3 regions of the Sporosarcina sp. AD_1 genome follow, and region 1 is predicted to be linked to each of the others. Evidence: riboswitches for the same ligand, from Rfam matches in the RefSeq annotation. Region 1 holds a riboswitch; each other region holds the start of a gene.
What was found. Region 1 has a riboswitch for lysine ahead of ACSW3C_RS17175 (Na+/H+ antiporter NhaC family protein). Riboswitches for the same ligand answer to the same signal wherever they lie in the genome.

Region 1 (10,618 bases):
CGGAAAGCGTCCGCTCGTAGCGGAAATCAACACTGTTAGTTCATCTCTATTTGAAAAGAAAAAGACTGTAGGCAAACACCAAAGCGCAGGGTGTTTGTCTACAGTCTGACATCCCTTCACATGCTGAAGGGATTTTTCATATTAGCCATTATGCCATTTGTACATCCAAAGAACACCGGATTTCAATAATCTCGCAATCCGGCCGGTTACGGTCCGGTCGGCTAGGTAGGCGAATCCTTGCTTCTTCCCAAGGGAGCCCATGAATCCTTTTAGTTTGATTTCCGGCATTTCTTTTGGCAACGGCTCCCCGTTCCATTCCATCCGAAGGACACGGACGATTTGCTCGGCCTGTTCCTCTGCAAGCTGAGCGCTCGGGGCATGTGGCAGAGCTGCAATATCTCCAACGACATACACTTCCGTATGACCTGGAACTTGGTGATATTGGTTCAACACCACACGGCCCGACCGATTCTTTTCCACGTCCAGATTTTCAATTAATCCAGCTGGCTTAATGCCGGCTGTCCAGACGACAGCATCGACTTCAATTTGATCTTCGTGGTTGTAGAGAGCGTTCGGCTCTACTTTTGTAATATTCGAATTGGAGACAACCTCGACGTCATGCTTGATGAACCAATCCTTTACATAGTTACTGAGCCGCTCAGGAAAGTCCTTCAAAATTCGGGAACCGCGATCGAACAGCTTGATTTTCAAATCGGGACGGCTTTCGCGCAGCTCGCTCGCCAATTCAATACCGCTTAGCCCTGCGCCCACGATGCCGACTGTAGCGCCGCCACCGAGGCCTAGCAGCTTTTTGTACGTCACTCGGGACTTCCCGATCGTTTGGATGCTGTACGTGTTCTCAGCGGCTCCTGGAACGTCATGATAGTTATCCTCGCAGCCAAGACCGATCACCAACTGATCGTAAGGGATTTCCTTGCCATCCTGCAGAAGGACCAGCTTTTCAGCCAGTTCGATATCCTCGATCTCCCCTTCTACTACACGCAGCCGATCATGCACAGGCAATGCGACTCGTACTTCGGAGTCCGGAACGGTGCCTGCAGCCAGAGCGTAGAACTCTGTCTTTAAACTATGAAATGGCGTGCGGTCCACCAGTGTAATTTCAATGTCGTCAGGAAGTTCTTTATTCAAAAGGCGGAGCAAGATGCGCATGTTTCCATACCCTGCACCTAATAAGACAAGTTTTTTCATATTATTCTCCTTCGTCTAACAGTTTCCGTTATTTTTCCACCCTATTATATCAGTTTGTGATAACTTTCACAATAAGACTTGAAAATTGACGCCGTTCGGAAAAAAGAGTAGGATGCCATTTAGGTGAGGTGATCGTCGTGAATCCGATAGTTGAATTTTGCATGAGCAATCTTGCAAACGGTTCACAAAAAACATTGGAAGTGTTAGAAAGGGATCCAAACATAGATGTATTGGAATATGGCTGTCTCAGTTATTGCACAGCCTGTGCGGACTCGCTTTACGCCCTCGTAAATGGGGAAATCGTGAAAGCGGAAACGCCAGAGGAATTGACAGAGAAAATCTATCAATTCATCGAAGAAAATCCTTTATTTTAATGAACTGATTAGGAAAAATGCAGGCAATCCAGTTTTATGGATTGCCTTTTATATTGTCTATGCGTAGTCCTTTATCGGTTCCAATCGGTGAGTGTTGCAAAGAGATGTGTCGGCTGCTTTGCCGCTTGCAGTACAGTTTCACGGCTTGTGACGCCGCCTTCCACGTGAATCGTGTCAATGCCGAAACGAAGGCCGGCTTCGATATCCGTTTCATAATTATCCCCGATCATCACCATTTCATCCTTCTGATATCCGCCTTGCTGTTGGATGAAATGCAGCATATGCGGCTCTGGTTTGCCTACAATGACCGGAACGACATCAGTGGCATATTCCATAAGCTTTACGAACGAGCCATTTCCAGGCACAAGTCCGCGTTCAGTCGGAAACGCTTTGTCTCCATTCGTCGCGACAAATCCGGCTCCCGCCCGGATGGCTAGACAGGCTTCCGCCAGCTTGGCATAGTTGGCGCCGCGGTCAATGCCCATCACGACAATATCCGGGTTGCGATCCGTCAGGGAGAACCCTTGCTCCACTAACGCAGCACGCAGTCCTTCCTCTCCGATCATCATGACAGAGGCACCGTCAAAATGTTCCTTGCAATACGCAGCCGCCGCAATCGCAGACGTCATAATATGGTCCTCTTCTGCCTGAATGCCTAGAGTGGCAAGTTTAGCTTGGAGCTGGAATGGAGTCATGGACGAGTTGTTCGTTACAAAATACGGAGCTGTTCCCCGGCTGCCCAGTGCATCAATCAGCTCAACTGCCTCCGGAATGGCTTCCTTCCCTCGGTACACTGTCCCATCCAAATCAAAACAGACCGCTTTATACTTGTCCATTCTCTATTACTCCTGCTCCGAATCCGAAGGTAAAAAAGCGGAAACCGGACCTAGTTCATTCTCCAAATAATCACGAACCCTCGGCGGGAATGCAGCCAGTTCCTCGAGCGATCCAGATAACACGGTATCCAATGTTCCAATATCCACTTTCACGAAGTCGCGGACAATCATTTTCCGAAGTTCCACAACACGTTTCAACGGTTCAGCCATCTGTGGAGTGATCACTTTTTCATCCTCTAAAATATCGATGATATCCTCATAGCTACCCGGATCCCGCATGATGAAACCGTCAATCATCGAGTTGCCGACGTCGATGATCGATTCTACGATTCCGTGCGAAAGTCTTTCTAATGCGAGTGCGTGGACTTGATCCTTCTGCCATCCTGCCTCCTGGCGGAATAACTCAAGCAGCTGCTCCATGTAGGTAAGGGTAGCATAAATTTTCTTGCGATCAATGAAATACAATTGGGTCTCCTCCTAAGTAAGCAATTTCATGCTTCCATCATATCACATATCTTATTATACTCTTTTCCGTCATTTCGTTGCCATCAGGCTCGTCAAATAAAGGCAAGGAAAAACGCATGTGTAGTTTACACATGCGTTTGCTCATCCGGTACAGTCTCGACAGGAGCCGACTTCACTTTCCCGGTCTTTTTCAAGATAAAATAGGCACATCCGAAATTACAGTATTCGTATAAATAATCTTGAACCGTACTAATTTTGGTTTCATAGGTCGCCTTATTGTTCCGATCCTCAAAAAATCCTTTGAGACGAAGCTGGCCGTATCCCCAATCCCCCAAAATATAATCGTACTTTAACAAGACGTCACTGAACCGGGCGTTCAGCGCCTCTTCATTAAAACCATCGCGATACTCTTTAACGAGATCATATGTGTAATTTTCTATCGTAATCAATGTCACACCACCATTCAGCTTTTCACCGCTGACTCCAATAATTCATCACCAATCCGTTGCTTTTCCTTCGCTGCCGAGTTAACCTGCTCATCTGCATGGTAACTCGAACGAACAAGCGGCCCTGCTTCACAATGTGAGAAACCTTTTGACATCGCAATTTTCCGCAATTCGCCAAATTCCTGTGGAGTGTAATACTTCTGGACTTTCAAATGCTTTTTTGTCGGCTGCAAATATTGGCCGATCGTCATGATGTCCACTTGATGCGCACGGAGGTCGTCCATCGTCTCGATGATTTCTTCCCACGTTTCTCCAAGTCCTAGCATTAAAGAAGATTTGGTTGGAATATCAGGATACATTTCCTTTGCACGAAGCAGAAGTTCCAAGGAACGATCATACGTCGCACGTGCACGGACTCTTGGTGTCAATCTTCGAACCGTTTCAATATTGTGGTTCAAAATATCCGGCTTGGCATCCATAAGACGCTTCAAGTTATCATAATCTCCGCCCATATCAGAAGGAAGCACTTCCACTGTTGTGAACGGATTTTTACGCCGGATGGCCCGGATCGTTTCCGCAAAAATGGCAGAACCGCCATCCTTTAAATCGTCGCGCGCTACCGCGGTGACCACGACGTGTTTTAAGTTCATCAAAGAAACCGAATCTGCGACACGTTCCGGTTCTGCTTGATCCAATTCATTCGGAAGACCCGTTTTTACCGCACAGAAGCGGCATGCACGAGTACAGACAGCCCCTAGAATCATAAACGTAGCCGTTCGGCGCTCTCCCCAGCACTCATGGATATTCGGGCAGCGTGCTTCTTCACAAACAGTATGTAAGTTCTTTTCACGCATCAATTTTTTTAAATCTGTATAATTGTCATTCGTGTTCAGCTTGATTTTCAACCAATCCGGTTTACGGACATGTTCATCTCTTTTTTTGACTTCTGGTCTGCATGACAAGACAACCGACTCCAATCTGCTTGACGATATATTCCCTTATACCTGTCAATGTAACATATATTCAGACTTCAAACAACCTCCCGCCGCCTCCAGAACTAAAATAATTCTAAAGCTGTTCGCATGAAATGGAACCTCTTTCTTAGGACACTTGGCATTCTCTTTTCTTCTAAATGCCGAAGCGGGAGTACGGTTTGATTCACAAGAAAAAGACTGCAGACAAAATCAAGGTTTCTTGACTTTGCCTGCAGTCTGGAACGCCTTCTATCAGGCGCTCTTTCCATATTAAGCTCTGCTTCTGGATTTCATTATTGCATAAACGACGCTTGCCGCTAAACCACCCCAGATAATGAGGATCCCAACAACCATCATTAAAATTGCATCTCCGCTCATTGTGAATCCTCCTTATCGATTATCATATTCATTGAATTCTGTCGCTTTCTTATTCCACTTCATTGCTGTGAAAATCAGTGCCATGACAATGGCGAAGATGGCAACTGACCATCCGCCAGCCAAAATGAATCCGTCCGGATAGCCTTCGTAGTTTCCGTTATCCGTGTCATGCAACTTGAAAATATTTTTACGAAACAAGTCGATCATCATCCAGCCCAATACGATAGGTGTTATGACGCTCAAACAAATACGCCAGAGAGTTCCCACCCGAATATCTGATATCTCATTGGCATGCGTCTCGAACACGCGAAGCTTACGGAATGCCCAAGCAATGAGAATGACTTCTATTAATCCAATCGCTGCAACTCCGAACTGGTTGATAAAGTAATCGGCCGTATCAAGCAAATACAAACCGCCATTCGTTGCGAACAGCAAGGAGATAAGCGCAGCTGCCCCCACCCCGATGATAACGGACTTGGTACGGGACACATTGAACTTATCGGAAACCCCTGCAATATACGTCTCACAGATCGAAATAAGCGATGTGAGCCCTGCCAGTACGAGTGACAGGAAGAAGAGTGCTCCGAAGATTCCATTCATCCCCGGCATCTCATTAATAATTTGCGGGAATACGACAAACGCCAAGCCTACACCTGCAGTAGCCACTTCGCCGACTGGCACGTTCGCTTGCGTCGCCATGAATCCTAGCGCCGCGAAAATCCCAATTCCTGCAAGCAATTCAAAACCGGAGTTCGCAAATCCTGTGATGAATGCGTTGTTCGTAATATCCGATTTTTTTGGCAAATAGCTGGAATAGGTAATCATGATAGCGAAGGCGATGGATAAACTGAAAAAGATATGCCCATACGCCGCCACCCAGACGGTCGAATCCGCTAACTTGCTTAAATCAGGTTTGAAGAAAGCCTGCAATCCTACAGCCGCTCCATCGAGCGTGACCGCACGCAAAACGACTAGAAGGAAGACGACGACAAGTGTCGGGATGAAAATACGGTTTGCCAGTTCGATCCCTCTCTTGACTCCAGCAAGCAAAATAATGAAGGCAATTGCCCAAACGAGCAACAATGGAAGTAATACGCCTGGAACGATTCCACCGATTTCTCCCGGATTGTCCGCGAGATGCAATACGGAGCCGAACAAGAAACCGCCCGTATCATCCCCCCATGCCATATTGAAGGAATAAATCGTATACTTCATCGCCCACGCGATGATGACAGCGTAGTAAGTCGAGATGACGAACGAAACAAAGATCCCCCACCATCCGAGCCACTCCGCTCCTTTTCCGTTCATACGGAAGAATGACAATGGAGCGGAACCACGATACTTATGGCCTATTGTAAATTCCATGATCAAAATCGGTATGCCGGCAGTCAGTAGTGCGAATAAATATGGAATGAAAAATGCCCCTCCGCCGTTTTCATACGCCACGTATGGAAAACGCCAGATATTGCCGAGCCCTACCGCGGAACCAACAGCAGCCATAATAAATCCGGCCCTCGTGCCCCATTGCGAACGCTGTTCCATAAAGCTCTCCCCTTTCCCTATTGCTCCTTTTCTAAAAGGAGTCAAAGTTATATATTTTCAGATTAGTATATAATCTTAGAGATTAGTATATACGTCTAACTGACTATTGTCAAAACAATATTTTATTCGACAATTAACGCATCCATAACAAAAGGGCGATGAAAAATCATCGCCCCTTCCTTTCAATTATCTTAATTACCAAAGATGAATAACGCATTATGCGGAATGCCCTGCTTTCATTTTTTTACTCTTTGCGGTCCAGACAAAGAACAAGGTTCCGAGTACAGCAAGTGCCACAATCAGACCTATCCAGACAGAACCGGTCAATCCTAAAACAATATAACCCACCACACTGATGCTTGCAGCCACCAAGGCATAAGGCAACTGGGTCGACACGTGGTCCATATGGTTGCAACCCGCTCCCGTTGATGACAGGATCGTCGTGTCAGATATCGGAGAACAGTGGTCTCCGAACACAGCACCCGCGAGTACCGCTGACAGTGCAGGCAGCAGAAGCTCAGGCTCTGCATTCAGCATAATCGTACCGGCGATCGGCAGCAGGATGCCGAAAGATCCCCAAGAAGTGCCTGTGGAAAACGCCATGACACCCGCCAGCACAAACATCAGTACAGGAATGAAACCGACAGGGATATTGGATTTCTCTACGACGCCAGATAAAAATTGTCCTGTTTCCAATACATCGATCAAATCAGTCAAAGCCCAAGCGAACACCAGAATTAGAACAGCGGGCATCATCGCTTTAATACCGCTGATAAACGCTTTTCCAAGCCATTGCATCGACGCGGTTTCGTTATGTTTCAGTTGAGCGATATAAGACCAGCCCGCGACAAGCGTTCCGATCGATCCGCCGATCAGCAAGGATCTTGGTACATCGGTATTTTCAAAAATCGACCAGATATTCATCGTTCCGCCCGCTTGGTAGCCAGTGTAGATCATCATACCGAACGTCGCAACGACGAGCGTAATAATTGGCGCTACCAAATCTCTCACCTTGCCGTAGGAATGGACAGGAAAATCCTCTTTCAGCTGGCCGGGGATATCTTTGTCGGGGTGGAAGAGCTGGCCCTCGTCCGCCAGTTCCTCATGCTTTTTCATCGTAAAGAAGTCGATGTTTGTCCAAGCGAAGAAGAACACCATCAATAGAGTGATGATTGCATAGAAATTCATAGGTGCCATCAGCAGGAATGCAGATAGCGGCGAGTAGCTCAATGCTGCCGTCGATCCGAGGATCAATGCCAGCTGGCCGATCAGGAATGCTCCCCAGCTGGAAATCGGGGAGATGACACAGACAGGTGCGGATGTCGAGTCGATGAAATAAGCAAGTTTTGCTCTGGACACTTTATGCTCGTCCGTAATGGGACGCGCAATTTGTCCAACTGCCAGCGCATTGAAATAGTCATCCACAAAGATGAGCACGCCGACAATGACTGTCAGCAATTTGGCACCACGTTTTGTCTTGATTCGGCGAACGGCCCATTCCGCAAATGCCCTGCTCCCTCCCGAGAGACTGACAAACGCAGTGATCACACCCAGCAATAAGATGAAAAGCATAATGAAAATATTATACGTATTCAGGGCGCCGTCATCCCAAAACGAGACGATCATCCCCTTCCATAAATAGCTGACTGTTTCAGCCGGTGAAAACGAAGCGACCAATAAAGCCGCGGCCACAATACCGCTTCCTAATGATAATAAGACCCGCTTTGTCACCAACACCATCACAATGGCAATCAGCGGCGGTAAAATTGATACCCAAGTTCCAATCAAGTTGCTTTCCTCCATTTCTATGAATCGAGGCCAAGTAGGGGGAATGAAAAAACCGATACCTTCACACTTGCGTGCATCCGGTATCGGCTATCTACGGTTCGTTTGTTGGATAATTTCATACTATCTAACGTACGATCTGTAGCTCATCATACATTCTAATCATGTATGACAGTGTCATCCCTGTTCGGAATGACCCCAGCTTGAAGGACCTGACAATCCATTCAGCTTCGGCAAAGCTTCCTTTCTAGCACGGTCAACGGTGTCACCCTCTCGTACGTTACTCATAAGCAATGCAGCCTCTACCTAATCGATATTCTTCTAACATTTACTAGCCTAACAAGAATAGATGGCAAAATCAATGGTTAATTATCCTTGCCTTTCTGCAATGGCACTTCGATTTGCGGCGCGTTTCCATCACCCTTATTGTAAATTTGCGGAATCGGGCTTTGAATCATGCCGAACGCTACCGGAATGCGCTGCTCCACAGTTGTCGTACGTGTCGCAAGTGGTACGATGATTTGGACATCCACCGTAACAAGGACATTCAACTCAACAATGGCATTATTGATGCCAAACTCGGTCACAACCGTTTCCACATCGGTATGCACGCTTCCTACCACATGAAAGCGAATAGGGATTTTCGGGCCGAGATTACCGAGCAGTGGGATGTTCGTCGCTTGCCCAACCGGGACAAAAAAGACAACGCCTCCATGGCTTTCCATCGCTTGCGGGTCGTATTCGATATTTTCATTAAGCGGCAGCATATCCATATTGCCGCTTTCCGCCATATCGAGATGGGACTCCACTAAACTATGGATTTCCGCCATGGTCTTACTGATGATCTCCGTATCGAACTGTGTTGTGACCATCGCACCCGAATCATTGGGAATGTTTTTAATAATATCATTGACGTTATAAATTTCTGTGGACCGGGATTTGATTGCCTGCGTGATGACATGCGCCGCAATGATTTCCGTCTGAAACTCCGCGTACTGTATGTAAATAGGGGTAAGTCTGGCGTTTACGATATAGAGGAAAATAGCGATTGTCAGAAGAAACGCAGGCAATATAAGGGATATCCATTTACGCTTTTTCTTTTTCCTGCCGTAATATTTACGCGGGACTTGACCATAAAATTTCAAAACGACTCCTCCTACATAAATCTATGCAGGCAAGGAGCCGTTCATTCCATTTGCTGACTGCCAGTCCGCTTCTCCTCCAGCAAGCGTTTGCCATACCAACCGGCGACATCTCGGATCAATTCAGGCATAATATACTCCTTTGGCGCATCTTTCAATAACGGAAAGAAGTAGCCAAAAGTGAACATGTCCAGCGTAACAAGCCGATAGCTCTTGTCATCCTCCACTTCCTCGTCACCGACGCACAACATTCCTTCATCCATCCATAGCCGTTCACGGATCATGGCTCCCATTAGGGTGCCACGAAAGCCAAGACCTCTCACTTCTGTCCGTGGCAGCTCGTCGTTCAGGGAGAGCTCATAAAGCTCACGCAACTCTCTGCCGTTCAGACTAACGATGCACGGATTGATCGGATGAGGCAGCAATGCATGCAGATCCCCTTTGGTCACCCAGCCGTTTTCCAGCCCGCCTAGAAAGATGCCGGCGTTGAACAATGCACAATCGGCCTCTGTATAAGCAATCAGCGCCTCTCCGAAGAAAGAGGACAGCTTGCTTGGACCGAACAATTCCTGAGGCATCGATTCAATATTATAAAAGACGTTTTCGTCCAGCGTCTTCTTTCCGCGATCCATCAATTCATTAACCATCGCCGTATCTCCCGGATCACTGTCCAAGCCATCACATCGGACTACAGCCGCCTCTTTATGCGTGATTCGTTTTTTCTCAACGTCGTATTCAAGCGCGACATGCCCGACGTACATCCCGAATTTCCCCGTCGCGGCCAATAATGTATCCCCGATCCATTCCCCTTCTGTAAATAAATGATGGGTATGCGCACCGAGGATGACATCGATCGAATCAAGTTCTTCCGCAAGCTTCCGGTCCTCATGGATACCTAGATGGGAAAGGCAAATTAGAACATCCGCCTGTCCTTCTATTTCCGCCACGATCTTTCGAAGGGCGGCATGCGGTTCTGATATCTTCCACCCCAAACGGGAATAAAAAGCCGGATACATCGCCGTTGCGCCGATCACACCGATGCGCACGCCTTCTGCCGTTTCAAAAATGCGATACGGCTTCAGCCACTTGGGAAACGTCCCATCCGGCTCCTCCAAATTACAGAGAATCACGTCGAACGCCGCCCCTTCGTATAATGTGTTCAATGCATTCTTCGACAACGTGATCCCTTCATTGTTGCCGATTGTCACTGCATCGCATCCCGCGCTGTTCAAAAGGGCGACATTTCCCTTTCCTCTCGTGCCCTCCGTATAGGGATGGGATCTGTCGATATGATCGCCGATATCGAATACAAAACAAGCATCACCTTGCAGCTGATGCTTTACTTTGTTCTCTTTCAAATAACGGCTTATTTTCGGCCAGTTATCAAAATGGCTATGAAGATCATTTGTATGGTAAAGATGAATTGAGATAATAGATTCCTTCATTTCAACCCCAGATCCCTTCAAT
Region 2 (10,618 bases), on a different contig from region 1:
GCGAAGGAGAGAGGGGCTTTTGTCCAATTATTTGAGACCGTGGACAATCAAACCGGAGTACAAACAGTGCTGACCCCATGGCTCGGCGTAAACTATAAAATAACGTATAGCAGCGACCGGACGAAAGAAATGCTGTATTCGCTTGGGATGAATTTAATGACAGGCGCCATTATGGACGGATTCCACGAAACGGTCAGCGAGTTGAAGCTGGAAGCGGCCATTCCTCCAAACACTTTCTATTTGCCTTATATTATTAAACCGATGCGCGCAATCGAGCGGCTAGAAACATTGATCGATGAGTTAATTGCGCAGGACGACCACACATGGGCCGACGAAGCGATGGCAAGACAGAAAAGAGATTTGCAAGTGCTGGAGTACTTTTATAAAGACACAGAGGAACGTCCTGAAAGCTATGAAATGGAAAAGAAGGCGATTAAAGAGCAATATGAAACGAAGATTAAGGTGGAAATCATTAATGGGGGCTTGTTTTATGTCCGTTGATAGGATGATCCGCCGCCTACCCATCGTCATGCTCATACTATTCTTTTCATTGTTCTTCCAAGAGAATACCATTCAAGCTAAGCTAACTGAAAGGCCGCCATACGAACGAATCTTTCAGGAGATTGGATACAAACAATTGGATGTGGCACTCAGTGAAGCGGAAAAGCATTTTGAACATAAAATCACCTTGCCTCTTCGGGTGCCTCCTGTTGCATTTACACATCAGTTCGCTAGATTTTCTAACTTGAACGATTCCTTTGAACTTAAAATGATCAGTGATCAATATTCCGAGAACCATTATTAAATTGTCATCCGGCCACTTGCAGAAAAGCTCATTTTCAAAGACGAGAGCATTACAGGTACGTATCAACTGCTTGATCAAAGCGAGGCGCACTACATTAAACTGGAAGGCTTCGATTTATTGGTCTTTGAAAAGGATGTTTGGCAGTACAAGCTAATGGTAGATAAGCGGATATCAGATATTGTGACCCCTCAAGTTCTTGTAGAGATTGCCAATTCAATTGGGTATCCATTTGAGCAATAGTGAGCAACGGCCTGCGCCTGCAGGCTTTTTTAAATACTTGATTTTGTAATCAACTGTTCATCTTCCGTTTATATTGTCGCCGTAATATAAAGGCATGAACAATAACGGAGGCGATTTCAGTGAAGATAGCATGGAAAGAAATGCGGAAGAACAAAACAAAGTTTTTGATTCTCGGCTCGATTATATTTCTCGTCAGCTTTTTGACGTTTATTATTTCAGGATTGGCGAACGGTTTGTCGCAAGATAATGCGGCGTTAATCAAGGATTTACCGGAAGGCCAGTTTTATTTGAATGAAAACGCAAAGCAAACCTACAATCTGTCCAAAATAGATACGGGCTTGCAAGAGAAAATAGTGAAAGAACATCCAAAAGCAACTGCCTTTTCAGTGCAAATGGGATTTGTTAACGACTCGGAGGACAAGCAGCATAGTGTCGCGTTTGTCACCTCAACGGAATCCGATGTATTTGAAAATGTAAAAGAAGGCGAAATTCTCTTGGACAGCTCTCTCAAAGAAGATGGCATCCAAGTTGGCGATGTGTTGACCAACAACCAGTTCAGCGGTGAGTTCGTCGTCAAAGGCTTTGTCGACAAGAAGAAATACAGCCACGCGCCGGTTGCCTACATTAACATAACGAACTATCAAGAGATGTACCGTGTTATGGAAATGCAAACGATTTTCATTCCCGGAAAAGATGCACCGGCTTACAATGGCCTTGAGTCATTCAGCAATAAAACATTCTTGAATGCCATTCCAAGCTATAGTGCCGAACAAATGTCATTGAACATGATCATTTGGTTTTTAGTTGTCATTAGCGGCATGTTGTTCGCGATTTTCTTCTATATGATGAACGTGCAGAAAATCGGATTGTATGGCATTTTGAAAGCGATCGGGATGAAGACGATTGCGCTGTTTAAAATGATCTGGTTCCAAATGATTGCGATTACGCTTGTCGCATTGGCACTCAGCATTGGTTTAAGCCAATTGTTTAATTTCGTAGCACCAGAAGGAATGCCGTTCCATTTGACACTCGACACTGTCTTGATGCTATCGGCAGTTTTCCTTGTTGTCGGTTTTGTCGGTGCGACCATTTCCGGATTCCAAATTAAGAAAATCGAACCGCTTCAAGCGATTCAGCAAGGAGAGATGTAAGATGGCGACGTTTCTAATAGAAGATGTTACGAAGACCTTCACGAATGGCGAAGTGGAAGAGCAGATTTTGAAAGGCGTCGATCTTACCTTGAAGGAAGGGGAGATGACGGCGCTCATCGGACCATCCGGCTCAGGAAAGTCAACAATCCTGACCATTGCGGCCGGCCTGCAGCGGGCAACTGATGGAGAAATCCTTTTCGAAGGGAAAGATATGACGAAGATGTCGCAAGAGGAAATCCGCCAAGTGCGGGCGTCGGAATTCGGTTTTGTCTTTCAATCATCCCATCTCGTTCCGTTTTTGACAGTGGAAGAGCAGCTGTTGTTAATGCTAGATGTAGCAGAATCAAAGCTCAACAAGAAAGAGCAGGAAAAAGAAGTCGACAATATCTTAAAGCTCGTTGAAATGGATCACCGGAAAGACGCTTATCCGGCTTCTCTATCTGGTGGGGAGCGGCAACGAATAGCGATTGCACGGGCGATTATCCATCGTCCGAAAATCCTGTTCGCCGATGAGCCGACAGCAAGCCTTGATACGAAACGTTCCAAGGATGTCATGGAGTTGCTGCGTCAGCTGACCAAAACTCTGAAGCTGACCACGCTGATGGTCACACACGACGAAGAGATGCTACCGTATGTTGATCGAATCATCACCATGCGGGATGGCTATATTGTGGAATAAAAGATCATAAGAAAAGGGAACAGCGCGATAATGCTGTTCCCTTTTTTTATGAATTGCGTTACTCGGCAGGATGCTCTTTAGCGTCTCTGGCGAACTTTTTGCTGAAAACTAAAGCAATAATAATCATGAAGAGAGCGGCGCCTGCGGACGTTAAGTAGATTGGCTCGTATGCTGAATGGACTGCGCTTTGGAATGCTTCATTCAAAGCATCTCGTACGTCCGCCACCGGTATCTTTTCAATGTTCTCCTGGATATTGGCATACCCGCCGCCACTGACAGACTCCAATGCTCCGCTTGGCATGGCAGACGGATCAATTCCGTGTGCTTTTAATTTTTCAGGAATAAGCGTGCCCAATTGACTGAAGCCCTGCTGGATGAAAGCCGCAAAAATGGTAGGCGAGATCGTCAAACCGATTTGCCGGGCGACTGACAGCGTGCCGATTGCAGAGCCTTTTTGGGTGCCGGCTGCGTTCGAGGTCAGCACTGTCAAAGGAGCGCCAAGAACAAAACCGAATCCGATTCCTGCGATTACGGAAAAGAGAATAAACGTCAGTTTTGAATCTACAAAAAGACCGAGTCCCCCGAAACCAATCACCGAAATGATGCCCGAGAGGATAAGTGTCTTTACAGGACCTTGTTTATCAACAAAGAACCCGCCGCCTGCAGCCCCAATACCTGATGCTAAAGCAAGTGGTGTCATCCAATACCCTGACTTGGAAGCTGGAATGCCGAGAATCTGCTCCGCATACGAAGGGATGAAGATGACTGCTCCAATGAACAGCCCGGACAGTGCCCCCATTACCATCGTCATGGAATACGTTGGTTTACGCAATAAATGATACGGTAAAATCGGATCGACATGCTTCGCTTCATTCCGCTTTTCCACAAAGATCAGCAAGGCAAAAAGGACAACACCAAGCAGCAATAAACCGAGTGTACTCCAGCCGAGAAGACTGTTTAGCAAGCCTCCTTCACCCAAATTGTTGACTGCAAACATGACACTTAAGATGGAGAAAGATAATAGAGAGATGCCAAGAAAATCGATTTTTGACAGTACAGACGTTTTTGTTTCTTGTAAGGAAAGCCAGCCGAAGATGACTAACAGAATACCAATGGGAACATTGATTAGGAAGAGCCAATGCCAATTACCCGTCAAATCGATCAGAAAGCTGCCGATATTCGGACCAACAACAGAAGCAATCCCGTTCATCGCACCAAGCAATCCTAGCTTGCTGCCTTGTTTCTCTTTTGCAAATGTACTGAGGACATGGGAGCTGGCGATAATGAATATCCCGCCGCCACCGAGCGCCTGGAATAAACGAGCCGCCAAGAACAGAGTGAAATTGGGACTCAGTGCAACACCGAGTGAACCGATCGTGAAAATGGCGACCTCAATGAGGAACAATTTCTTCCGGCCATAGCGGTCTGCCAGCTTACCGACAATTGGTGTGGCGACAGCCAGGCCAAGCGTGTACAGTGTGATTCCCCAGGCACCCGACGTCGCTGATACATCGAACGAAGAGTTGATTGTTGTCAAAGCGGCACTAATAATCCCGTTATCCAGCGCCGCCATGAATACGCCGATCAATAGTATCGTGAAGCCTAATGTAGTCGTCTTGTTTTCCTTTATTGCCATCGATCACACCTCCATAAATAATGATTGATTATTATAATAATCGAAAATGAACAGAAGGCGAACTTTATGTTACAAGTGGGGCTGCATTAATTGTTTCTCTTCTATTAATGAATTATGCCCGAAAATATCCATCCTTGATTCTAAATTGCTAAGAATCCTTTATGCTTCGTCTATTAGACTTGTTTGGTTACTCACATAGCACAAAGCCCAATTGGTGAGGATTGCTCTCACATTTAGGGTTGCTAATTAAGGAGGATTATTGAACCGCATTCTTAGTATTGAGTCAATTTTTTATGCATCAAGCTGGATCATTTATCATTGTTCGGATTGGAATTGAAGACTTGTTGAAAGCAACACCGTTAAGGAGCCATTGCACTTTTCCTTTGATTTTGAATCGTATTTAATGAACTTGATTCGAAAAACTTATGCAAGTGCATAGGAATTTGAAAATTTATGAAAACTATTTTTCATGCTACATTGAGTATGGGAGGGGATGAATGTGAAAGCGATAATTCAAAAAGAATTCGGTGGACCCGATGTTCTTATGTTAGAGGAAATGGAACGTCCGAAAATTGGTGCAGGAGAATGTTTACTAAAAGTTGCATTTACAAGTGTGAATTATGCTGACATAAAAACTCGCAGAGGCAAAAAAGGAAAAGGACAATTTCCACTAATACTGGGATTGGACGCAGCTGGGGTCATTGAAGAGGCTCATCCTCATTCAGGTTTCTCAAAAGGGGATCGCGTCGTTGCGTTCCCTAAATATGGATCGTATGCAGAATACGTGATTGCGGATGAAAGGTTAGTCTTTAAAATTCCCGAAAGTCTTTCATTTGAACAGGCGGCTGCTTTGCCGACTATATCGTTTTTAGCATTTATCCTATTACATGAGATCGGGCAAATTAATAAAAAGGATACAATTGTTATACATAGTGCTGCTGGCGGTGTTGGCTCCATGCTTGTACAGCTAGCGAAATTATATGGAACGCAGACAATTATTTGTACGGTAGGCCATATGGAAAAAGCAAAGTATGTAAAGAGCTTAGGGGCGGATATTGTATGCACCTATGATTCGTTTGTTGAAGAAGCCTTGTATCATACGGATGGTCAAGGAGCAAATGTTATCTTTGACTCTGTAGCCGGTGAGGTAACAGGGAAGAGCCTAGAATGCTTAGCATTGTACGGTACACTTGTGCAATTTGGAAATAGCAGTGGTCTGCCAGGAACCTTTACTACAAATGATGTCCATAGTAGCTGCAGAAGTATTAAGGGTTTTAGTTTAGGTACTACGAGAAAGCATGACCCCGCTCGATTGGCATCTATTGCTGAAGAAGTAATTGAGTTAATTACTTTACATCAGGTTGCTCTTCCTATCGCTCAAATTTTTACATTACAAGATGCCTCAGAGGCTCATCGATTAATGGAAAGCCGTAAATATGAAGGAAAGATTCTTTTGAGAGTGGAGTGAAAGCATGTATTAAATATGACGAATGAAAGAGGGAGAGGAGAGTATGAATGAAAAGACAGATACTAGCCATTTCAGGCGGGGGATTTTCAGAAAACACCCCATTTATTGATGAGTACCTGTTGAAAATCTGCCGGAAACAAGGGCCAATTAAAATCGCATTTATTGGAACGGCAAGCAACGACGCACCGGGATATATCGACAAGTTTTATGAAGCCTTCCGAGAGGAGGAGCCAAGCCATTTAACAAGTAAAGACTTTCTGGCGCCCGCTATTCAAAAGGTCGTGAATGCGTTGGACATCGTGTATGTGGGTGGGGGCAACACCCAATCTATGCTTGAAATCTGGCGCCGGACCGGTTTTGATGAGGTTCTGAAAAATGCATATCAAAATGGAGTGATTCTAGCTGGGATAAGTGCCGGTGCGATGTGCTGGTTTGAGACGTGCTTTAGTGAAAGCAAGGAAGGATATGAGGAGTTTCAAGGGCTTGGGATGTTGAAGGGAAGTCTGTGTCCTCATTATAATGAAGAGTCTCGGCGTCTTGCATTCGATGCCTGGGCACCCAGTAGAAAAGGCAGCCCCATCTATGCATTAACAGACAACGAAAACTTGCACTTTCAAAATGAGATTCTGCTTGCGAAGATCACAACGCCATGCAACTAATCCATGATAAGAAATGCCAGGCTCCACTATCGTGTGAACCTGGCGTGTTACTTTGCTAGTTGATCAATTCCTTGAAAAAGCTAATTCCTCATAGAGCGTTAAAGATTGGTATAAGCTGCGCAGCTGATCGCTATTGAGCGGAATCATCGGCAAACGGACGCCGCCAACTGGTATGCCTTTTAGGTTGAGTGCCGCTTTGACAGCAGATGGATTTGGCGCTGCGAATAGGGCTCGCATGATAGGCAGCAGTCTGCGATGTTCCCGGGCAGCTTGTTCAAAATCACCCCGTTGAAAATACGCGATCATCGTTTGCATGTCGTTTCCGACTACGTGAGATGCGACTGAAACGACGCCTGCGCCGCCGATTGATAATACAGGAAGTGTCAGCCCGTCGTCGCCACTATATAATGCAAAGCTCTTTGGCGTGCGATCAATAATTTCGGCCATAGTGTCCAAATCACCGCTCGCCTCTTTGATTGCCACGATGTTGCGGATCTTCGAGAGGCGTATGACGGTTTCAACGGACATATTGACAACACTGCGTCCCGGAATATTGTATAACATGATCGGCAGAGTCGTGACCTCTGCAATGGCCTTAAAGTGCTGATAGAGCCCTTCTTGACAAGGTTTGTTATAGTACGGAGTCACGAGCATAATGCCGTCGACACCCGCATTTTCCGCGAGCAGGGTCAGTTCCATGGACTCTTTCGTATTATTGGTGCCAGTTCCTGCAATGACCGGCACCCTGCCATTTACAACGTTTACGGTAAACTTGAATAACTTGGCTTTTTCTTTGTTCGTCAAGGTCGGGGATTCTCCTGTTGTTCCCGAGACAACCAATGCTTCGGTGCCATTGGAAATCAAATAATTAATCAGGTTCTGTGTTGCCTGGAAATCAATTTCACCCTGTTCATCAAAAGGAGTCACCATAGCTGTTACAATTCGTCCGAAATTCATTGTTCTCCACATCCTATCATTTTTTTATAAAAAATAGAGGGAGAAGGGCAAGTGATCAATCACGCCTCGGAATAATTGGCCGGGATTTAGTCGAGCTGTTATGTGCAACTCTCAAAATGGCTGACCTCCGCCGAAGGCTTAACTTGGAGAAGCAGGAGCATGACCTCCGTGCATCTAAACGATCCAAGTGAATTGAACGCAAAAAAGCAACAACGAGGGCTCGTTGTTGCAGTTGAAATAATAAATTATTTCATTGCATAAGATAGCCCTCCATATAGTTTCCTATATGACAATTCTGTGCTTATTCAACGCAGAACCAGCTTCGAGATAATGAGTTTCTCTCCACTTCGGCAAATTCCCCTTTCCACAGTCTTCATCGGATCTCATTATCCTCTGACTGTGTACTGATGGTCTTTGCGCCTCTATCCTTACTTCAAAACTTGCGAAATAAGTGAATGTTAAATTACTACGACTTTACCCCTTTTCAGAAGCAAATGCAAGCAAAAACTTAAAAAGTTTTAAAAATTCGATTGGAAAGTACCTTTACAGAAAAATATTAATCTGCTTCTCTCGCCTTTTGTGTATCACGGACGTTTTTCTGCACCGTAATTGCCGCGAAAATACTTAACACAAACGCCATCGCATAAAACCCTTTTTCACTCAAGACGATACTGCCGGCATTATACAGGCCAATCGCCATTAGAGCGATCGCAACGATCAGCGCAAACCAGCTGATGCCATAATAAATATTTGTCACCGGGACGTCTTCCTCTTTATCTCTGACCGCTTTTTGCAAGGAAACGGAAGCATAAAGACCGAAAATGAGAACGGCAAAGTAGTAACCTTTTTCATTTAATTCCATGCCCGCATTAAACAAGCCGATTAAGTAGGATGACACTCCGATCAGCAACGCTGCAATGGATGCCCCTTTAAAAGCAACTGTCGGTTCTCCGTCTTTTCTTTCCACTTTTATTTTTGGTATCTGGGGTTTTTCTTTATCTATTATATATTCCTTTTCCTGGGTCATTGAATCATCTCCCTCCTCTTTCCTTCATCATAGCTAAAAGATTACGAGGCGACAATTGATATTTGAAATATTGTTTCTCTTCGCAAATTAATTACAAACAAAAGAACGCTAGCCAGTTGGGAAGCGTTCTGTAATGTTCAGCTATTTATAGAAAATTAAAAAGCCACAACGACAAGGGCGAGGAGAAAACTAATGACGGCAATTATGGCCCAATCGAGTTTCCGAGTTAGACCGAAGAGGATTGTGATAATGGAACAGATGATAAAGTTGACGACGAAAAGTATGCCGAACGTTATAAAAATCATAGGAACACCCCCTTAGACCTATCCCTATTTCTACTTCCTGTTCACAAACTCTTCCTTCTTCTCGACCCAGCCTAATATCGCTTTGAAGACATCCTTGAATTCATGACCAGGCGGGGTTAATTCGTATTCGACCTTTCTCGGTGCTTCCGCTATGATGCGCTTCACCAGCAATCCTTCTTCTTCCAGATCTTTGAGTCGTTCAGACAGCAGCCTATCTGAGATTCCGTCGATTGCATTCAGCAATTCATGATACCGTTTAGGTCCGTCGAACAAATTAAAGATAATGATGCCCGTCCATCTCTTCCCGATGAACTCTATGGCGTTTCGGTATTTCTGGCAAGTGGACTCTGTGCCGGTTTCTATCGTTTTAAGATCTTTTTCCATATTTCCAACCCCGTTTTTTACTTTTTCTTATCATATCACATTGCAAAACACTTGACGTCTTGAACTTACTAAAAGTATGCTAGTTTTGTGCTTACTAAAGATTAGTTCTAAACAGGAGGAATTGGAATGTCTGAACATCTATCCAAATTGATTCGGGAACGCCGATCGGTCCGAAAATATGATTCGAGTGCCAAGGTTGAAAAAGAAGAACTGCTTGAGATGCTGGAAGAAGCGACACTTGCGCCTTCCACAAGCAATTTGCAGCCTTGGGAATTCCTTGTCTTCCTAGATGCGGCAGAAAGAAAAGACTTGCGGGCGATCGCATATGATCAGGAACAAATCGAAACAGCTTCTGCTGTCATCGCGGTACTAGGCGACAAAGAGTTTTACAAAAACGTAGGCCCGGTCTATGACAGTATGTCGGAAGCAGGCTATATTGATGATGCAAGCAAGGAAGTGCTTGTCAGCAATACAAACAAGACATATCCGTACGCGCCGGAAGAAGCACGTAAAAACATGGCGACATTTGATGCGGGACTTGCTGCGATGCAGTTCATGCTCATTGCAAAAAATCGCGGGTATGCGACTGGGCCGATGGGCGGCTTCGACAAAGCGAAGTTCTCTGAACGCTTCCAAGTAGATGAGCGGTATTTCCCGATCGTCCTCATTACAATAGGTAAGGAAAATGCCCCAGCGTATCAAACTACCCGGCTACCGATTGAAAATAAGGTGAAATTTATCTAATTGCTAATGCAAAATAATGTATTCAAAGGCCGGGTTCATATGGACCCGCCTTTTTTGTTGTGTAATGAATCTTATATCCGGTTTAAACGTATGAGGGGTAGTAGAGAAGAAGGAGTGATTGGTGTTCTTTAATAAACTCAAAAACCCGTATAGCGGGCAACCAGCTGAAATAACGGGGGAGCTGGAGGAATTGTATGCTGTCATTCTTTATTTCACCCCGACGGCCGTCTATGTGTATGAAGATAAAACAGATTCACATGTCATCCACGATGGCGGCCATATTGAATTATGGGACGACTATGACACGGTTTGGTCCGGAACGTATATCGTGACATACGTGCATAAGCTCCAAGAAGCGCTCGATCGATACAAGGTGGATGAGCTGGGGCTTCTCGTCGTGCCGCTTGAGTCCTAGCCCTCTCTGGAGAAAGAAATGGCCGAGATCGGGAATCATTGATCTCGGCCATCTTGTTTATTTCAATAAACCCGCATTCTTTAAAAATTCACGTGCCACGTCTACCGGGCTTTCTCCTTCCGCGTTCACTCGATAGTTCATGTCGCGC
Region 3 (10,618 bases), on a different contig from region 1:
GATTGCTAAGAAAATACTATCAGCTCATCCAAATGTAACATTTAATTCCCATATCGAGAATGGTTGGTTTATTCATATCGTAATTATTGAGAGGTGCCAAAATGAAAATAGTCATTTGTGAAGATGATCAGCTACAACGAGAGCAATTATTGAACGAAGTTCAGAGCTACGCAGACTTTCATGAACCCAGCATTGAAGTTGTCCTTTGTACAGGCAAGCCTGAAGAAGTGTTGGCTTATTCACGCAACCAGCAAGCGAATTGCTATTTACTAGATATCGAGTTAAATCACCAGCTTGATGGAATGGATATCGCCATGGGTATCCGGCAGAATGATCCGCTAGCGAGTATCATTTTTATTACGACACATGCCGATCGGTTAAAGCTGACCTTTTCGTATAAATTGGCTGCTCTCGATTTTATTGTGAAAGATACACCAAAACAGATTTCCGCTCAATTAAGAGAATCATTACAAGCCGCCTTCACCACCTATAAGCAAATTGGCCAATCCGAACAAATTCCGATGGTTCAACTTGAAATCGGTGAGCGAATTAAAAATATAAAAGTCCAAGACATCTATTACATAGAGACCTCTCCACTCCCACACAAACTTACGTTATATGATAGCAGTGGCTTTTATGAGTTCTATGGGAAATTAAAGGATTATGAACAATTGGATAGTACTTTTTTTCGTTGCCATAAAAGCTTTCTAATTAATTTACTTCACGTCAAAGAGGTAAACAAGAAAAGTCGTACGGTATTAATGGCAAATGGATCAACATGTGAGGTTTCTTTTCGATTGGTTAGAGAGTTGCAAAAGCGATTGATCAGTGAACAGGAGAAACGAAAGATATAAGGTCAATTGCATGATTTTCACTATAGTGATATACTTTTTAGTACATCTGGTATTCCAGATACCAGTTTTCCTACTTCGGAGGGGATACGATGGATTTAAGTAAAATTGCACAACCTGAACTTTTTAAGGACCAGGCTTACAAGGAGATTAAAAAAGCGATTATCTCGTATTCCATTGAGCCGGGCGCTATGCTTTCTGAGCGCTCTTTAAGTGACAGTCTTGGAATTAGCCGGACGCCGTTGAAGCTTGCCTTGCAACAACTGGAAGTGGAGGGATGGGTAATATCCGTTCCCCGAAAAGGTATTTTTGTGAAAGAAATTACTGAAACGGATGTCCGGGAAGTGTTCGAGCTCCGGCGCGCCAATGAAGTGCTTGTAGTCGAGCTTCTAATTCCTTTGTTGAATCAAGAGACGCTGCATCAGATTGAATCAAAATACAAAGAACTAACTGACGAGAAGCATGATGCTTTTAAAGTAGTACAACTCGATTCAGCGTTCCACTTATATCTTGCAGAGCTAAGCCGGAACCGCCGGCTGCATCAATTAATAAAAAATCTTACGGACCACTTTCAATGGTTCGGGATGGCTGCATTAAAGTCGGGCAAAAGCCTGGAAGAAATTATTCAGGAACACGGCTCTATTCTTGAATCGCTTCGTTTACGGGATGTGGCACAAGCCAAAAAAGCGGTGCTCCTCCATCTGGACAATACGTACCAATCCATCAGCAAGAATTTGCAGAATTGAGCACTCGTACTGCATAACAGAACGAATTCAAAACATCCCACTTGTCATGTGATCATCTTAGAAAAACAAACTAGAAAGAAGGAAGTTGTTCCTCAGCGGAGGAGCAACGTTTACATGAAACCTCTCATTATTTGCTTACAAATAGGCATCCTCTTTATTTTTTCGTATATTGGCACTGTGATACAGAATTTCTTCCATTTAATTATTCCAGGGAGCATTATCGGACTGATTCTCCTCTTTCTTTGCTTATGCTTGAAAGTAGTGCCTGTCCAATTGATTGATCAAGGTGCTGGCTTTTTGCTGAGCATCTTAACGTTATTATTCGTACCAATGACGGTCGGTATCATGAAATATCCTTTCTTGCTCTCTTGGCAAGGCTTGCTTTTATTCGCGGCTGTCCTTGTGAGCACGATTCTTACAATCGGCATCTCCGGCCTATCCAGCCAATTCTTTGAGAAGAGTACAGAGAAAAGGAAGGAGGACCAAAAATGCAACAAGCAGTATACGCATTCCTCATGATCCTTTTGACCGTCGCATGCTTTTTTATGATGGCAAAGCTTTATGCAAGGCTCGCCTATGCATTTTTAATACCAGTGTTAACGTCTACCTTTTTGATCATAGTGATTCTAGTTGCCTGTAGGATTCCGTATGAAAGCTACATGGAGGGCGGTAAGTGGATCAATTCGCTTCTTGGCCCTGCAGTCGTGGCACTGGCTTTTCCCCTATATAAGCAACGGGAGTTTTTAAAGAAACACTTGGTTCTCATCGTAGGGAACGTGGCCATCGCCGGTTTCGTCGGAATGGTGAGTGTGGCGCTGATTGCCAAATGGATTCATTTAAACCACTCATTGAGCCTTTCCATTCTGCCTAAATCGGTTACGACCCCCGTCGCGATGGCGGTGGCCGACGGCTTAGGTGGCCGTGCGTCTATGGCAATTGTCGGCGTCATGATTGCAGGGATATTCGGTGCCATGTTAGCTCCGTACATCTTTCGCCTCTTCGGCGTGGAAAGTCCTGTCGGAAGAGGAATCGCCCTCGGCAGCGCCTCCCATGCATTAGGAACATCAAAAGCCGCCGAATATAATGAGCTGGCGTTTTCGATGGCCTCTGTATCCATGACATTGAATGCAATTTTGAGTTCTTTGCTTGGTCCCATCATTGCTTGGCTATTGCTTAGTTGATCTACAGAAAACAAGCTATAAAAAGAGTGCCGGAATCTATCCAGGCACTCTTTTTACATAGTTACAACTCGGCCAGCGCAGGCGGCAGTTTCTTAAATCCTTTCGTTGTCACGAGCGAATAGATAACCCCAAGGGCAAGCCATACAAAACCAACCTTCAGTGTCGTATGGGACAAGTTAATAAATAGATAGAAACAGATGAGAAAACCAAAACCGGGAAGTAAGAAGTAGCGGACAATTTTGCGTTCCTTTTTACGGAAAAAATAATAGATGATGACCGATAAGTTTACGAACATGAATCCTGTCAGTCCGCCAAAGTTCATTAATTCGGCTACCAAATTAATCGGCAAAAAGATCGCTCCCACAATACTGATTCCACACATTAATAAAATATTGTACATCGGTGTCTGATACTTCGGATGCAATCGTGTGAAGAACTTTTTCGGCAGCACTTCATCACGCCCCATACTGAACATTAGACGTGAAGCACTCGCTTGTCCTGTCAAACCGGCAGTGAATGTGGACACGATAACAGCTACTGTAAACAGCGTCGCTAACAGTGCACCGCCTGCCCGTTCCGCCACCTCGAACAAAGCAGTATCTGCAGACTTGAAACTTCCTACATCTGGCCAGACAAGCTGCGCCACATACGCTTGCGCAATAAAAATGATGCCGCCAATCAAGCAGGAAAGAATAGCCGCTTTCCAAACATCATTTTTTGGATTCACTGCTTCTTCAGATAATGTCGTAATCGAGTCAAATCCTAAAAAGGAGAAGCAGGCAATCGCTGCGCCCGAGACGATCGCTCCGATTGCGAACGTATCACTGGCAAAGAACGGTGTAATGGAAACTAAAGCGGACGCCCCCTCTTCTACTGTGATCGCTTTTATGCAAAAGATCACGAAGATGGCGACGATGACTCCCATAAATAAAACGAGAATCCGGTTCGTTTTAGCGGCCATCTGCATGCCGAGAATATTAATCACCGTAATCACGCCTGCTATGATGAGCACCCATACCCAATAAGGAATAAACGGAACTAACGCGTTGGCGTATGACGCACCGATCATAAAGACAATGAGCGGAACCAGAACATAATCCATAAACATGGCCCAGCCAGCAAAAAAGCCCAAGTGCGGATTGATCGCACGCTGTGTATATGTATATGTGGAACCCGAAACAGGAAAAGCGGCAGCCATCCGTCCGTAGCTGTAGGCCGAAAACATCATGGCCAACATGGCAACCAAATATGATAACGGCAGCATCCCGCCTGTTAGCTGGGAAGCATAGCCATAAATATAAGCCGGAGCGATTGGTGTCATAAAGGCGATTCCGTAAATGACCAGGTCCCTCAGTTTCAGAACCCGTTTGAATTGCGGAGCCGCTTGGTCTTGTGATGTATTTTGCTGCATGGTCGTCATCTCGCCCGCTTCCTCTCTATCATTAAACTAAAATTTCTTGCTGCAATTGTTCCTCAATCAACTGAATCGTTTCTTCCGTGCTCATCACTTGGCAATAGATTTGATTCATGATCATGATTTCGGCGTCATGCAATTGTTGTGTTGCCGCGGCACATGCGTCTTCGACGAGTATCACTTCAAAGCCGGCATCTGCTAAACTGCGGACAGTGGAAGCGACACATTGGTCGGTAACCACGCCCGTGCATACGACCGTTTCAATGCCCATATTACGTAGTAGGAATTCATAGTTCGTTCCGCTCAATACGCTGTCCGTTGTTTTATTCACTACAATTTCATCATCCAGCGGCTTCAGCTCCTCGACCATTTCCGCTCCCGGATCGCCAATCGGCAATAAAATATTGTTCCATCCCGGACGGCGCTGTACTGGTGAACGATCGCGGCCGTCTTTATGATGGCATGCAATGCGGCCAAAGGTTACTTCCAGTTGGTTACCACGGAAAAAGTCCAGCAGCTTTTTATTGTTTGGAACGACCATGTCATCAATCCGGTCGAAGAAGTACTCCCACTTATCAAACATGCCGCGTTCATGGGCTAATTTGGCATCTAAGCCATCTCTGCTAATGAATTGATGTTGCATATCAACGATCAATAAGGCAGTTTTCGCGGGATCGACGACCATTTTCTTTTCCTCAGTCGGGGCGAATTCGTAATACAAGGTTTGTTGGTTTTCCATCATAAATTCCTCCAATTCACAGCCATTCTGAGCTGCATTTTAGTAATTCAGAAATACAAAAAAGAGATTCTTCATGTGCTAAAGAATCTCCAAAGGCAATAAAAAAAGACTATATCTTTCCAGAAGAACCGGAAATGATGCAGTCATTCCAAATTCCTCGCCTTTTTATCTCAAGTGGAGATAGCACAACTTAATAAATCGGCAAATTTATTAAGACAGTCCTGTAATTATTCATTACAGGCCCAGTACATAATGGCGAGAACTCATTACATACTTCGGCGACATTTCCTTCTTCATAGCATCCACGTCTTCCCGGACTCCGCTATGCGCTAATAAATATCGCGCCTCTACCTCACCTGCGTAAGCAGCGAGGTCTATTAAATTATAGGTTTCATTCTAGTACTCGTGTCTAGCCTCTGTCAATGAATTTTTTTATTGCTCATTCAATTGCAAAGATAATAAACCCTTCCAAAGCTTGCTCCAGCAGGCATTCCAGGAGTTAGAATAGAGTGCTTAAAAATTTTCAAGCACTCTATTTTATCTCGGCAAAAATCCTCAATATAATTCAATCTTCACATAGTCACTAGTCAGTTTTTCAAGGATAGCTTCGTCCACCTCAATACCAAGGCCAGGACGTTCAGAAAGATAGACAAAAGGAATTTGGAAATCCAATTGTGCCACGTCCTCGCTGAACATTAACGGACCAACAAGTTCATTGCTCTTAATCCGTTTTTTGGCTGTGGATAAATGCAATCCAGCTGCGGATGCGATAGCGGACTCCACCATGGAGCCGACCTGGCATGTATACCCTGCGAGCTGAGCTTGATGTACGATGTGGGTAGCCGGATAGATCCCCCCGCATTTCATCAGTTTGATGTTGACCATATCCACTGCCCGTTTCACGGTAATTTCATACATTTCCTTGTCTCCATGAATACCTTCGTCGATCATGACGGGGATAGATGTCTTTTGTTTGATTTCTGCTAAACCGTCAATATCCGTTGCGATGACCGGTTGTTCAATCCAATCAATATGGCAGTCTGTAATTCGCTGAAGGACATACATCGTATCGGCGCTTGTCTCCCAGCCTTGGTTGGCGTCGACTTTCAGCGCAATTTCCGGCCCGACTGCTTCTCGAACCGCACGGATGCGCTCCACATCAAGGCGTTTATCTGTCCCCACCTTTAGCTTCAAGGTCGTATAACCTTCCGCCACAGCCTGCTTCGCTTTTTCAGCCATTTCCGCCGGTGACAGAATGCTGATAACTTTTGGAAGCTCCAGCTTGTCATAATACCGCCCGCCGAGCAAATTATAGACGGGCTGATTTGCCGCTTTTCCCATGAGGTCGTAGCAAGCGATATCCAGCGCCGCTTTCGCAGTCGTCGCACCTAAGATCGTCTGATTCATCTTGTCATGAATTTTCTCAATGTCGAATGGATTTTCTCCGAGAATAACAGATGCTAATGTCTTGTTCAGCACCGCAAAGACACTTTCCCATGTTTCACCTGTAACATGTTCATCGGGCGTCCCTTCTCCATATCCAACAAGTCCATTGTCTGTTTGTAGTTTCACGATGATCGACGGCATGTCCTTGTACGTATGGTAACTGACGATGAATGGGTCGATAAGAGGAAGCCGGATCGCATATACCTCTACTGATGTTATTTTCAATTCCCTGCCCCCTCCTTCATGTACTCCAGCAGACTCGTAGTGAATAAATCAACACCTACTGAAAGCATTTCTTCATCGATATCAAACTTAGGATGATGGTGCCCATAAGGATGCGAGTCTTTGCCGATTCCGATGAAAATGTAGGATGCAGGGATTTCTGTTGAGTAATAAGCAAAATCTTCACTGCCCATAATCCCATCAATTCGTTGCACCCGCTCTTCCCCCACTAGCGACTTTGCCTGCTTCTCCATGAATGCGGTCAAACGGACATCATTCATGAGCGGAGGGTCGCCATGTTCGTACGCCAGTTCATACGCTGCGCCGTGTGCATTGCATATCCCATCCACGATTGCCTCGAAGCGTTTTCGTATTAAGAACGACGTGTCTTTATTGAAATAACGGACCGTTCCGGAAGCCACCGCTGTGTCTGGGATGACATTATAATTGGAGCCGGAATGCAACTCTCCGATACTGAGCACCGCTTCTTCCTTTGGATCCAGGCTGCGGCTCACTATGGTATGGAGCTGCGTGATAATCGTCGAGATAATCAATGTCGGGTCAATGGTCTGTTGAGGCATGGAGCCATGTCCGCCCTTGCCTTTGATGGTAATCGAGAAACGGTCTGCCCCCGCCATCGTCGCTCCTTCCCGTACACCAATGACTCCTGACGGAATAGGCTGCCATAGATGATAGCCGAATATTGCATCCACTCCATCCAAAAGCTTTGCCGCCACTAGCTCCATCGCACCGCCCGGGAGTTCCTCTTCTGCGTGCTGGAAAATCAACAGAATCGTTCCGTTAATCTCTTCCTTTTTCGTGACGAGAACTTTCGCCACGCCGAGAAGAATGGCCATATGTCCGTCGTGCCCGCAGGCATGCATGACATTGCTGGTTTTTGATGAAAACGGCAAACCGGTCTCTTCCTGAATTGGAAGGGCATCCATATCAGCACGAATTCCAATTATCTTGCCATCTCCGTCTCCTTTGATGATGCCGATAACGTCCTTTCCTGTCAGAGAAAAAGTATCGATTCCTAGCTGATGAAGCTGCTGTGCAATATACGCTTTCGTCTCACGCTCCTGATGGGAAAGCTCCGGATGCTGATGTAAGTAACGTCGCTGGTCAATAACCCAATCCATTAATTCTTGTTGTTTCAAAGCTTTTTTCCACCTCTTTATTCAAATTATGAAAACCCAATCACATGGGCAACTGTAACGAAAATGGCACCTAAGACGTAATGAATGATGATCAATGGGAAAATCCATTTCACCCATTTTGACCAAGGGATTCGTGCCAATGCAAGACCCGCCATGAAGTAGCCGGAAGTTGGTGTGAAGATATTCGATATTCCATCCCCAAACTGGAATGCTAAAACAGCAGTTTGCCGTGTTACGCCGACCAAATCAGAGAGCGGTGCCATAATCGGCATCGTCAATGCGGCCTGACCGCTTCCGGATGGGATGATAAAGTTTAATAGACATTGAACAACATACATGCCGAATGCCGCTAGAACTGAAGGCAATTCGCCAATGGTTGAAGCAAATGCATGCAAGATCGTGTCCATGATTGCGCCATCCTGCAACACAACGAGTATCGCATTCGCAATACCGACAACAAGCGCTCCCATGACAAGTACCCGGCACCCTTCAATAAATGACTCGGCAATGGTGTCGAATTTCATCTTTCCAACAAGCCCCATTGCAATCCCCATTAATAAAAACAAACCAGCAATTTCAGTCAAATACCATCCATACTTGATGACACCAATTGCGAGTCCGACCAATGTTGCAAGCAGAATTAAAAAGATAATCTTATGGCGTGTCGTCATCTCTTCCATTTCCGTAACCTTCTCGAAATCCTGCTCTGTCCCATACAATACGCTTTTCGTAGGATCCGCCTTCACCTTCTTCGCGTATCGCATGACATACCAAATACTTACACTTAAGAAGATGACCCATAAAACAATACGGAATCCAAGCCCCGAGAAAATCGGCAGCTCTGCAATCCCTTGTGCAACCCCGACTGTAAACGGATTCATAAAAGCGGCCGTGAAGCCCGCAGAAGTTCCTAATAACACGATGGCTGCCCCGACAAGGGAATCGTAACCGATCAGCACCATTAACGGCACAAGAATTGTGATGTACGGAATTGTTTCTTCCGCTAATCCCAGCATGGCTCCGGATAACGCGAAAAACGTCATCAAAATAGGAATCAGCCAATATTCCCTGCCACTCATTTTCTTAGAAATTGTACCGACAGCAGCTGAAATGGCTCCCGTCGCATGTAAAATACCAAATGAACCGCCGACGATGAAAATATAAAAGATAATACCGGCAGAGTTCAGCATCCCTTTATGAATTGCTTGAAATATGCCTAAAAAGCTAGTTGGCGAAGATTCTACAAAATGATAGGTACCATCCACTACAATGGTCCGGTTATTCTCATCCACCATCTTGTCATATTCACCCGCTGGTACCAAATACGTTGCAATCGCTGCCAAAATGATAATGGAAAACAGGATGACATACACATGCGGTACATGGAACTTCTTTTTTACTTTCACTTGATCCCCCATTGGTTTCCCCCCAATTTTTATACGTCGGTATATAGACGCTAACTTGGAACAATAGTATCGGAAAACAAAAAAATAGTCAACAACTATTTTGACTATTTTAAATCGGGGGACCCTTTTATTATTTCTAAAACTACCTTTCAGGCAAATCTAATCGATACACGGCTCGGGGGCGTCCATTCTGATACGGTTGCTCTTCGCCGATGACTTGCAGCCAACCAACGTCCATGTATTTTTTCAACATTCTTTCCGCACTCCGCTTTGTAATTCCGAAATAATCTGCTATGTCACTAGACGTCAAACGGTTTAGCGGCCTGGATTTCTGAAATTGAATCATTTTGATTACATTCGTCACACTAATTTTAAGTGTTTTCGCTAATTGGATAATCTGTTCATCATCTGTTAATAAGACATGCTGTTCCTTCGTTGCTTGTGGATTAATGACCATTTTATCTTCTGTAACGACAATAAAGGAATGGGACGATTCTTGCTTTTGGGCATACGTTAACGCAATCATAGCATTATTATTCGCATCCACAAGTGTCATGCCAAATCCGGATCCGAGATGCAGGTAAACGGATAATTGGTCAGCAATAGAGTAAACAGGATGCAGCAGTTCCAAATGCTCCATCAGAAATTCGATGCCTCCCTTTGTTCCATAAAAAACAAACGATTCCTTCGTCAATTGTTGTACCGAGCCATTGACTTGCTTAGACAAGTCCTGCAAGCTTTCAAAGAGGGGCTCCATTTTTTCTGAAGAAAGTTCATGTTCTTTATCTTGAAATGAAATGGACATCGTACTAACCGCCACTTGTGAAAGCTCTGTTTTTTGAAGAAGCCCCTTATGTTTTGCATCCTTCAAAGCATCCAAAATCGTCTTCTCGGCATCCACCATCCGTAAACATGGCAATCCCTGACTGACTAAATGGTCGTATACCGCATGAATGCTTGTAATTGCAAGATCCGTTTTCCCAGCGTTCCACAATTCCAGATGGAAATCTAAAATCGGCTTCATCTGGAAAGCCATGCTCTTATCCGTTTTCACCCACGCAAAATCCTTCACATAAATCGGTTCAGGATCAATATGTAATTGCTCGATAATAATATCCAAATTCTTGCGATCCGGCAGGTCGATTGAGATTCTATCCAGATCAGCAAGACGGTGGTGCACAACGGATAATAGTGTCAATGAAACATTCAATTCATTATCAGCGATATAGACAGCCGGTTTATCAAACTCCCCTACCAGACGTTCTGCATGTACATAAGGTAGAATGCCGGAAAATAAGTAGACATCACAATGACCTGCTTGTGGCAACAGCTTTCCCAAATCTCCTACGGTCCGATAAGGAAAGGCTTGTATTGCTATATTATCAATATGCTTTTCATACCGTTTCACTAAGTTCACGGTCTCTTCAGAACCGAATAATGCAATGGTAATCAA

Region 2: linked by a shared signal. The riboswitch ahead of dapA (4-hydroxy-tetrahydrodipicolinate synthase) and the one ahead of ACSW3C_RS17175 (Na+/H+ antiporter NhaC family protein) in region 1 are both predicted to bind lysine.
Region 3: linked by a shared signal. The riboswitch ahead of ACSW3C_RS17665 (cysteine hydrolase family protein) and the one ahead of ACSW3C_RS17175 (Na+/H+ antiporter NhaC family protein) in region 1 are both predicted to bind lysine.

Annotation. Positions count from the first base shown of each region.
Region 1 is NZ_JBPVIR010000009.1:164,404-175,021, reverse strand. Features, by position in the region: gene ACSW3C_RS17215 (NAD(P)/FAD-dependent oxidoreductase) at 142-1,209, opposite strand; gene ACSW3C_RS17210 (YuzB family protein) at 1,347-1,583, shown strand; gene ACSW3C_RS17205 (TIGR01457 family HAD-type hydrolase) at 1,655-2,419, opposite strand; gene ACSW3C_RS17200 (DUF86 domain-containing protein) at 2,426-2,884, opposite strand; gene ACSW3C_RS17195 (YutD family protein) at 3,010-3,333, opposite strand; gene lipA (lipoyl synthase) at 3,348-4,292, opposite strand; gene ACSW3C_RS17185 (methionine/alanine import family NSS transporter small subunit) at 4,575-4,682, opposite strand; gene ACSW3C_RS17180 (sodium-dependent transporter) at 4,695-6,224, opposite strand; gene ACSW3C_RS17175 (Na+/H+ antiporter NhaC family protein) at 6,441-8,012, opposite strand; lysine riboswitch at 8,144-8,322, opposite strand; gene yunB (sporulation protein YunB) at 8,375-9,154, opposite strand; gene ACSW3C_RS17165 (bifunctional metallophosphatase/5'-nucleotidase) at 9,196-10,596, opposite strand; gene ACSW3C_RS17160 (sulfite exporter TauE/SafE family protein) at 10,598-10,618, opposite strand, start outside.
Region 2 is NZ_JBPVIR010000006.1:247,956-258,573, forward strand. Features, by position in the region: gene ACSW3C_RS13565 (YqhG family protein) at 1-501, shown strand, start outside; gene ACSW3C_RS13570 (hypothetical protein) at 491-805, shown strand; gene ACSW3C_RS13575 (ABC transporter permease) at 1,165-2,196, shown strand; gene ACSW3C_RS13580 (ABC transporter ATP-binding protein) at 2,198-2,875, shown strand; gene ACSW3C_RS13585 (MFS transporter) at 2,934-4,511, opposite strand; gene ACSW3C_RS13590 (quinone oxidoreductase family protein) at 5,005-5,979, shown strand; gene ACSW3C_RS13595 (Type 1 glutamine amidotransferase-like domain-containing protein) at 6,027-6,638, shown strand; gene dapA (4-hydroxy-tetrahydrodipicolinate synthase) at 6,702-7,595, opposite strand; lysine riboswitch at 7,851-8,028, opposite strand; gene yiaA (inner membrane protein YiaA) at 8,152-8,622, opposite strand; gene ACSW3C_RS13610 (hypothetical protein) at 8,778-8,927, opposite strand; gene ACSW3C_RS13615 (winged helix-turn-helix transcriptional regulator) at 8,958-9,311, opposite strand; gene ACSW3C_RS13620 (nitroreductase family protein) at 9,438-10,055, shown strand; gene ACSW3C_RS13625 (hypothetical protein) at 10,177-10,470, shown strand; gene opuFB (osmoprotectant update ABC transporter permease/substrate-binding subunit OpuFB) at 10,528-10,618, opposite strand, start outside.
Region 3 is NZ_JBPVIR010000010.1:63,458-74,075, forward strand. Features, by position in the region: gene ACSW3C_RS17635 (sensor histidine kinase) at 1-121, shown strand, start outside; gene ACSW3C_RS17640 (LytR/AlgR family response regulator transcription factor) at 102-854, shown strand; gene ACSW3C_RS17645 (GntR family transcriptional regulator) at 944-1,597, shown strand; gene ACSW3C_RS17650 (CidA/LrgA family protein) at 1,712-2,116, shown strand; gene ACSW3C_RS17655 (LrgB family protein) at 2,086-2,778, shown strand; gene ACSW3C_RS17660 (APC family permease) at 2,840-4,198, opposite strand; gene ACSW3C_RS17665 (cysteine hydrolase family protein) at 4,221-4,931, opposite strand; lysine riboswitch at 5,105-5,289, opposite strand; gene ACSW3C_RS17670 (mandelate racemase/muconate lactonizing enzyme family protein) at 5,487-6,602, opposite strand; gene ACSW3C_RS17675 (M20 metallopeptidase family protein) at 6,599-7,759, opposite strand; gene ACSW3C_RS17680 (YfcC family protein) at 7,786-9,177, opposite strand; gene ACSW3C_RS17685 (hypothetical protein) at 9,308-10,618, opposite strand; gene ACSW3C_RS17690 (hypothetical protein) at 10,615-10,618, opposite strand, start outside.